DNA from 3 places in the Peribacillus sp. FSL R5-0717 genome. Region 1 is predicted to be linked to each of the others. Evidence: riboswitches for the same ligand, from Rfam matches in the RefSeq annotation. Region 1 holds a riboswitch; each other region holds the start of a gene.
What was found. A riboswitch is a leader RNA that binds a small molecule or an ion and turns the genes downstream of it on or off. The one in region 1 is predicted to bind S-adenosylmethionine.

Region 1 (3,131 bases):
CTGTATCTCCATTGGCCGCAATCCTGTCGGCCCCGACGATAATTCCCTTTATTTCTTTCTGGTGAATCGTATGGGCAGCCATATTATCAGAAATTAAGGTGACGTCAACTCCCGCTTGCATCAATTCCCAAGCCGTCAAACGTGCCCCTTGCAGGACAGGCCTTGTTTCACATGCGTACACTTTTAGCGGAAAGTCCCTTTCTTTAGCCAGGTGGAAGGGAGCCAAGGCAGTACCATACCGAGCCGTGGCGATTCCCCCGGCGTTGCAATGTGTAAGAATGGAATCTCCTCTATTGAATAGCGATAAACCATGTTCCCCGATTTTCCTGCACATTTCTTCATCTTCATCAAAGATGGCTTTAGCCTCCGCTACAAGTGCTTCCTTGGCATTTGAAATGCTTTGCGCAGCCTGCAAGGTGTTCTCCATCCTCCTTAACGCCCAAAAAAGGTTGACTGCAGTAGGCCGTGAAGAGGCGAGTTTTTCAATATGCCTCGTTACATTTTTCTTGAATTCCCCTAAATCAGCAGTTGTTTCCTGCTTGGCGCCAAGTGCAACACCGAATGCTGCCGTCAGCCCAATTGCTGGGGCACCGCGAACTTTTAATGTAAAAATGCTGTCATATACATCATCAACAGAATGAAGTTCAATAAATTCAGTTATGGAAGGAAGGGCTTGTTGATTTAATAATGTAATATGGGTATCATCCCAATGTACCGAATATGGTAAGGGTGCAATTGTAGTCATGTTCAGGTCTCCTTTTAAATGGTTGAGTAAGATGGCAGTGTCCGTTGCTTCAACGCTTCAATGACGGCTGGAACATCCAATTCCTCCCGTTTTTTAATTAATAAAGTACCGATTTCCAATGTTGCCGTTTTGGCTGCGATCCTTGTTTCTTTATCTTCAATGACGTTTAAATCGGCTACATGGGAAAGGCCAATGGTTCGCCGAATCAGTTCGCAGCCTGCAAAGCCGAATGCATCTTTTTTGAATTTTGTCAGTAAATAAGGCAGATAACCCTTCACATGGCGGAATGGGCTTTTATTTTGGACCTCCCATAATTCGGTATAAGTTTCTTCAAAGGCATTCCAAAATTCAAGAAGGAGCGTGAAAATCTCTTCCTTTCCAGCGCCATTTCGTGTAATTGCCTGAAAGAGAAGGTTGGCGGTGTATTGACCAAGGTCAAAACCAACTGGCCCATAAAAAGCGAATTCCGGGTCAATAACCTTTGTTTCAGTTTTACTTGCAAATATACTTCCAGTATGTAAATCTCCATGAAGCAAGGCTTCCTGCTCGGTTTCAAAGCTTTGCTTCAGCTTGGCGACCTCAAGTATCACTTCTTGATCATTCCATATTTTTTGGGCGGCATCTTTCAATTCCACCTCGAAATCTCCAGGGAGTTCCTCAAAAAATGGATCCGTGAAAATAAAGACCTCAGTGATTTTGCAGAGTTCGGGATTCGTGAAATGTCGGGCCACCTCCTTTTTCGAAGAGGGTTCTAAATGATGATCGGATGTATAAAATGCCGTCGTCGCAACATACTCACCAATATGCTGTGAAAGCAATGGATATGAATCGCCATCGATCAATCCTGTTCTAACGATTTTCAAGTGCGATAAATCCTCCATGACTGTGATGGCAAGCTGTTCATCCGAATAGTAGACTTGCGGTACGAATTCGGGGCAATAACTTCTGAAATGAATCAGCGCATTCGCCTCAATGGCTGCCCTTTTCAATGTCAGCGGCCAGCTTTCACCAAGTACCTTGGCATAAGGGACCGCTTGTTTGATTATTATACCTTTGTTTGTGACCGTGTCTGTAATATGAAAAACATAATTTAAGTTTCCATCGCCGATTTCATTACATTTCAAACTTGCATCCGCATTGACCAACCCAAGTTTTTTTGCAAGAGTTATAGCTGTTTCGTTTGTCAATCTCTTAAAATTTGAATGGTTTTGAGTCATTCTTTTCCCCTCCAGATTCAAAATAAGAATAAAAAAGCCTCTTTCATATAGAAAGAGGCAGAAGTTTTGGCTTCGGACCTCTTATCTTCCAGAAAATGAATTCTGGTGGAATTAGCACCGTGCTCTGTGGATTTAATAATCCGGCGGAAGATCCGCCCCATTTCACAATGGTATTACAGTCGGTTGCTGGGCTTCATAGGGCCTTTATCCCTCAGCCTGCTCTTGATAAGAGTAAATGTTTTCTGAAATTTTAATCTTCGGGAAAATAATATCAACTTTTTAAATAGTTTGTCAATGGGTAAATTAATAAAAATCAGGACGGCGATCTTCGAATACAGGTATTTTGTTACGTGCTTCCGTAACTTTGTTGAAGTCCAAGGTGCCTGTCAATAGTTCGTTTCCTTCTCCGGCTTCACTTATGATATTCCCCCATGGATCAATAATCAAGGAATGGCCCGCAAATATATTATTGACATCCGAACCTGTACGATTAACGGCTACAACATAGGCTTGGTTCTCGATGGCACGGCTTATCAATAAGGCTCTCCAGTGATCGAGTCTCGGCTTTGGCCATTCAGCCGTAACGAAAAGAACTTCCGCGCCTTGAACGGTATGGGCTCGCTGCCATTCAGGGAAACGAATGTCATAACAAACGAAGCCGGCACATATTTTTTCATCAAGGGTAAATAAACCATCTTTTTCACCTGGCTGCAGGAAATGATGTTCATCCATTAATTGAAATAAGTGAAGCTTATCATATTCTTTAATGAGCTTTCCGTGTTTATCGATGATGATCATGGTGTTATAGATTCCCTTGCTTGTTTTTTTCGCAATGGAACCGCCGATGATGTGAATCTGGTGTTTCTGTGCCTGTGTTTTAAGAAATTCAATCGTTTTTTCTGCCTCTTGATCAGCAATCTCATTCAGCCTGGTCAAGTCGTATCCGGTTGTCCAAAGCTCTGGTAATATGACGATATCGGGTTCGGACCGAGCTGCTTTTTCCATCCATTGTTCTGCAACCTGAAAATTGACATCTGGTTGCCCGAAAGCTATATCCATTTGAATACAAGCTATTTTCCACTTCATCGTTTAAACCCCCCACATGTAAAAAATGCTTTACAAGACTACGATAAACATATATCATTTGTGACTAGAATTTCAAGAAATTT
Region 2 (3,131 bases), 1.7 Mb from region 1:
GTATTTGCTCCTAATTCACGAATAAACGCTCATTATTCATGAGTAAGGCCCTTAAAGTTGAATTTCTTTGGGATTTCTTGAATTATTCCCGCAGACGGCTAAGTTAATCCATAAAAAAGGTGCCCCGCAAATAACGGGACACCTTTTTTTATATGAATTACGCTTGTGCTTTTAATGTTTCTGCTTTGTCCGTGCGTTCCCATGGAAGATCAACATCTGTACGGCCGAAGTGTCCGTATGCAGCTGTTTGTTTGTAGATTGGGCGACGAAGGTCAAGCATTTTGATGATACCAGCTGGACGAAGGTCGAAGTTTGCGCGAACTAGGTCAACAAGGACTTCTTCGCTAACTGTACCAGTTCCGAACGTATCAATGGAGATCGATACAGGCTCTGCCACACCAATTGCGTATGCCAATTGAACTTCCGCTTTGTCGGCAAGGCCGGCTGCCACGATGTTTTTCGCAACGTAACGTGCAGCGTATGCAGCAGAACGGTCAACTTTAGTAGCATCCTTACCAGAGAATGCACCGCCGCCGTGACGAGCGTATCCGCCGTAAGTATCAACGATGATTTTACGTCCAGTAAGACCAGCATCCCCTTGAGGTCCGCCGATTACGAAACGGCCAGTCGGGTTGATGAAGTACTTAGTATCTGCATCGATCAACTCGGCTGGAACGACAGCTTTGATCACATGTTCTTTTAGATCGGCTTGAATTTGTTCAAGCGTAATTTCTGCATCATGCTGTGTAGAGATGACGATTGTATCTACACGTACAGGACGGTTATTCTCATCATATTCCACGGTTACCTGTGTTTTACCATCAGGGCGTAGGTAAGCAAGAGTTTCATCTTTACGAACTTGAGTCAAGCGGAATGAAAGTTTATGCGCCAATGAAATCGGAAGCGGCATAAGCTCTTCTGTTTCATTACAAGCGAATCCGAACATAAGACCTTGGTCCCCTGCACCGATTGCATCGATTTCTTCATCTGACATATTTCCTTCACGAGCTTCCAATGCTTTATCGACACCAGCTGCGATATCGGCAGACTGCTCATCAATGGAACTCAAAACGGCACAAGTTTCAGCATCGAAACCGTATTTCGCACGTGTATAGCCAATTCCTTTAACCGTATCACGAACGATACGCGGGATATCCACGTAAGCGGACGTTGTAATTTCACCAGCAACAAGTACAAGACCTGTAGTTACACTAGTTTCACACGCAACACGTGCATTTGCATCCTTAGCTAGGATAGCATCTAAAATGGAATCTGAAATCTGATCACAAATTTTGTCCGGATGGCCCTCTGTAACAGATTCAGAAGTAAATAGACGTTTCTTTGACATCATATTTCCTCCTTGGAAGTTAGTATGTTGTAGGCATAAGCCTGATTTTTACGGAACTCGTTTCCCTCATTAGTTTCAACTATAGACACAGAATTACTTATAAAAAACACAAAAACCTTCCCTGGCAAATGAGGAAAGGTTTAAAATTCTGTCTTCTATCCTTTCACTCTTATCGTTCAAGGGTTTTTTACCTTGCTCAGGTTAGCACCATCACCACTATTCCTTGAAGACCTTCGCTTTATTTTCGGCGATCGATCTTGGAGTCAAGTTCAATATGGCAGGTTGCTGGGTTTCAAAGGGCCTGTCCCTCCACCAACTCGGGATAAGAGAATCCGTACAATTTAAGATATTATCGTATCTAGCTGGAATTTGTCAATGCTTTTCTAAAAAGAACATTTCCACCCAGAATGGCGTTCATTTGAAAAAACATGTTGATACAACGTCCTAGAGGGGTTTACAACGCAATATACGAATAGAAATGTTGTAAATTGCCATTAATAATAAAGTATTGAATATCGAAAAGGAACGACATCCAGACTTTCCCTTTAGACATATATTGTTTACTTACTTCCTATTTAAATAAATTTTTCCTCATGAAAGTATATGCAATCATCCTGACTCGGTTCCTGCCGGATTAAAATGATTAATGCGGCTATCTGAAAATAATCACAAATTAAAAGAAATAGTATAGACTAATTAAATGAATGTGTTATACTAATTGTAATCTAAAAACTCAAACAAAGGAAGGTACCTCATATATGAATTCTGTAGATGTTTCTAATGAGTTACACCAATTATTAACAGGAAACAATGTGCAAACTCAACTATCAGTTCCTCAATTGGTCGAAAAAGTACTAAGCAGAAATGAAGGCGTTTTAACATCAACCGGCGCGGTAAAAGCTGAAACTGGCAAATATACTGGTCGTTCACCTAAAGATAAATATATCGTGGAAGAAGCATCAGTTAAAGATAAAATCGATTGGGGTCCCGTGAACCGGCCGATTTCCGAAGATGTGTTCAATAAACTATATAATAAAGTAGTTGACTACCTAAAAGCAAAAGAAGAGATTTTTGTTTTTAAAGGTTTCGCTGGTGCAGACGAATCATCACGTCTTCCCATCCGTGTTGTTAATGAATATGCTTGGCATAACCTTTTCGCCCATACTTTGTTCATCCGTCCAAACGAAGAGGAACTGAGAGGTCACGAAGCTGAATTCACGATCCTTTCTGCACCTAACTTCAAAGCGGACCCCGAAGTGGACGGAACTACATCCGAAACGTTCATCATCGTATCATTTGAACGCCGTACGATCCTGATCGGCGGAACGGAATATGCAGGAGAAATGAAAAAATCGATCTTCTCGATCATGAACTACTTACTTCCAGAGGCTGGAATCCTTCCAATGCATTGCTCTGCCAACGTAGGACGTGAAGGGGACGTCGCTTTATTCTTCGGACTGTCCGGTACAGGCAAAACAACTTTATCAGCAGACACTAGCCGTAAATTGATTGGCGATGATGAGCACGGCTGGTCTTCTAACGGCGTATTCAACATCGAAGGCGGCTGCTATGCAAAAACGATCAACCTTTCACGTGAAAAAGAACCGCAAATTTTCGATGCAATCCGTTTTGGTGCTGTATTGGAAAATGTTGTTGTTGATCCGGATACGCGTGAAGCAAACTATGATGACAGTTCATTGACTGAAAACACTCGTGCTGCTTACCAAATGCAAGCAATCGATAACATCGTGAACCCAAGTATTGCAGGACATCCAAATACAAT
Region 3 (3,131 bases), 1.9 Mb from region 1:
GAAGTTTGTTTCTCCCGATGACCCTGAGAATTTTAAAAGGGCGATTACACCAAGAACTAAAGCCATTTTTGCTGAAACGATAGGAAATCCAAGTTTGAGGGTGCTCGATATTGAAGCGGTAGCGGAAATCGCCCACGAAGCCGGCATACCTTTAATCATTGATAATACCTTCGCGACACCGTATCTTTGCAGACCAATTGATTTTGGAGCGGATATTGTCATCCATTCCGCTACAAAATGGCTTCTTGGAAATGGAACGACGCTAGGCGGTGTCATCGTGGATGGAGGGAAATTCGATTGGAACTCGCCGAACTATCCTGGCTTCACGGAGCCTGACCCAAGTTACGACGGTCTGGTATACGCCGAGGCAGTTGGCCCTGCCGCATTCATAACGAAAGCCCGGGTCCAGTTACTCCGTGATTTGGGCCCTGCGCTAAGTGCCCAAAGTGCATTCCAGTTTACGCTTGGACTTGAAACGCTGCATGTAAGGATGAAAGAGCATCTATCAAACACCAAGTCTGTCATTCAATATTTAAAAAACCATCCTGCCGTGACCTGGGTTTCACATCCTGGTGATGAGGATCATCCCGATAAAGCCCTTGCGGATAAATATTTGCCAAAGGGAGCTGGATCTGTCGTCACATTTGGGATTCAAGGTAATCGCGAAGCTGGGGCAAAACTTATCAATTCGGTGGAATTATGGTCCCATGTGGCGAATGTAGGGGATGCGAAGAGCTTGATCATCCACCCAGCAAGTACGACCCATCAACAATTGAATGAGGCGGGTCTTGCGAAAGCGGGTGTAAGTGCCGATCAAGTCCGTTTATCGATTGGGATTGAAAATGTAGACGACTTAATAGAAGATTTGGAGCAGGCAATTGAAAAGGCGACGAAAATCGTCTCCTTGACTTCCAAAACGCTTTAAGCAAAGTTCCTGTTCATTCTTGTACTAGAAATAATATACATTGCGCTCCTTTTTTATCTATGATAAAATTTCTCCATACTAAAGAACTTAATGATGTACAAATATTCTATATATTAGCTCTTATCAAGAGAGGTGGAGGGATGTGCCCGATGAAACCCGGCAACCGACAAGGAGATTTCCTTGGAAAGGTGCCAATTCACACAAAGTTTAATCACTTTGGAAGATGAGAGGAAGGCCTGTTTCTTCACCTGCCTTTCTGCTCATGCAGAAAGGTTTTTTCTATTTTAATTGGGAAAACTTTTACATGATAGGAGAAACAGACTAATAATGTAGAGAAATCAACTAAGTTCATAGGTTTTATTGGATAAAAGAGGTGAGGGTTAATGATTACATTGACGAAAGTCAGTAAGCTGTTCCGAACAGGAAAAGGAAACAGTGAGACGATCAAGGCTGTAAATAATGTGAATGTTGAAATAAATAAAGGCGAGATTTTCGGGATCATCGGTTACAGTGGAGCGGGGAAAAGTACTTTGATCAGAATGCTCAATGGATTGGAAACACCGACAGAGGGATCCGTTGTGGTGGCTGAAAAGGAAATTTCAAAAATTAAAGGGGCTCAGCTCCGTAAGGCCCGTCAAGAAATCAGCATGATTTTCCAGCATTTCAATCTATTATGGTCAAGGACCGTTCAGGAGAATATATCTTTCCCGTTGGAAATTGCAGGAGTTTCTAAACCTGAACGCACCAAGCGTGTGAACGAATTGATCAAGTTAGTCGGACTTGAAGGCAGGGAAAAGGCTTATCCTTCGCAATTAAGCGGAGGGCAAAAGCAAAGGGTGGGAATAGCCAGGGCTCTGGCAAATGACCCTAAAGTGCTGCTGTGTGATGAAGCGACTTCTGCATTGGATCCGCAGACTACCGACTCCATACTCGAATTGCTTGTTGACATCAATCAGCGTTTGGGATTGACGATCGTCTTGATTACGCATGAAATGCATGTAATACGTAAAATCTGCCATCGCGTCGCCGTGATGGAAAGCGGGCAGGTTGTTGAACAAGGTCCTGTCCTGGATGTCTTCAAGAATCCTAAAGAACAAATGACGAAGCGTTTCGTGCAACAGGTAACGGAACCGGAAGAAACAAAAGAAACGATGGACCATTTGCTCGAACGCTATCCAGCAGGCAAAGTGATTCAATTGACCTTTGTAGGTGATCATGCAGAAAGCCCATTGATTACCAAGCTTGTACGTAACTTCGAGTTGGATGTCAATATCGTTCAAGGTAAGATATCCCAAACAAGAAGCGGTTCATATGGAACATTGTTTATCCATCTAGATGGTAAAGAGGATGAAATGCTCCGCGCAATCGAATTCATTAAAGCACAGCAGGTAGGCGTGGAGGTGATTACTCATGCTTGAAGAATTATTGCCGAATGTTGATTGGGAAGACATCGTTGAAGCTACGAAAGAAACGCTTTACATGACAAGCGTCTCTGTAGTGGCAACCTTTTTTATAGGCATAATACTAGGATTGATCCTTTTCCTGACAGGGAAGGGTAATATGTGGCAAAACCGGGCTGTTAACGGGGTCATGAGTGCTGTCGTCAATATATTCCGTTCCATTCCATTTCTTATTTTGATCGTGCTGCTCATTCCTTTCACTAAAGCGCTTGTCGGTTCCATGATCGGTGAGAACGCTGCACTGCCGGCACTTATTATCGGTGCTGCCCCATTTTATGCGCGTATGGTTGAAATCGGCCTTCGTGAAATCGATAAAGGTGTAATTGAAGCCGCTAAATCGATGGGGGCAAAAACGAGCACGATCATTTGGAAGGTCCTTCTTCCAGAGTCGATGCCTGCCCTTATTTCCGGGATTACGGTAACATCGATTGCATTGGTTGGATATACCGCAATGGCCGGTGTCATCGGCGCTGGCGGGCTTGGTAATCTAGCCTATTTGGACGGCTATCAAAGAAATCAAAATGACGTTACGTTTGTAGCGACAATCGTTATTCTAATTATCGTCTTCATAATTCAAATTATTGGAGATGTGATTACATCTAAATTGGACAAAAGATAAAGGGAGATGAATAGGATGAAAAAGTTTTTAGGATTTGCATTAATCTTAGTGTTATCTATCGCTTTGGCTGCTTGCGGAAGTGAAAAGGATAAAAGCGGCAGTGATACGGATAAAGAATCGAAGAAAA

Region 2: linked by a shared signal. The riboswitch ahead of metK (methionine adenosyltransferase) and the one ahead of mtnK (S-methyl-5-thioribose kinase) in region 1 are both predicted to bind S-adenosylmethionine.
Region 3: linked by a shared signal. The riboswitch ahead of NYE65_RS10645 (methionine ABC transporter ATP-binding protein) and the one ahead of mtnK (S-methyl-5-thioribose kinase) in region 1 are both predicted to bind S-adenosylmethionine.

The regions. Positions count from the first base shown of each region.
Region 1 covers NZ_JBBOOF010000001.1:226,944-230,074, reverse strand. Annotated here, with positions in the region: gene mtnA (S-methyl-5-thioribose-1-phosphate isomerase) at 1-745, opposite strand, end outside; gene mtnK (S-methyl-5-thioribose kinase) at 760-1,962, opposite strand; SAM riboswitch class I at 2,041-2,194, opposite strand; gene NYE65_RS01065 (carbon-nitrogen family hydrolase) at 2,266-3,048, opposite strand.
Region 2 covers NZ_JBBOOF010000001.1:1,974,736-1,977,866, forward strand. Annotated here, with positions in the region: gene metK (methionine adenosyltransferase) at 158-1,351, opposite strand; SAM riboswitch class I at 1,515-1,677, opposite strand; gene pckA (phosphoenolpyruvate carboxykinase (ATP)) at 2,107-3,131, shown strand, end outside.
Region 3 covers NZ_JBBOOF010000001.1:2,167,991-2,171,121, reverse strand. Annotated here, with positions in the region: gene NYE65_RS10650 (O-acetylhomoserine aminocarboxypropyltransferase/cysteine synthase family protein) at 1-925, shown strand, start outside; SAM riboswitch class I at 1,043-1,155, shown strand; gene NYE65_RS10645 (methionine ABC transporter ATP-binding protein) at 1,309-2,343, shown strand; gene NYE65_RS10640 (methionine ABC transporter permease) at 2,336-3,004, shown strand; gene NYE65_RS10635 (MetQ/NlpA family ABC transporter substrate-binding protein) at 3,020-3,131, shown strand, end outside.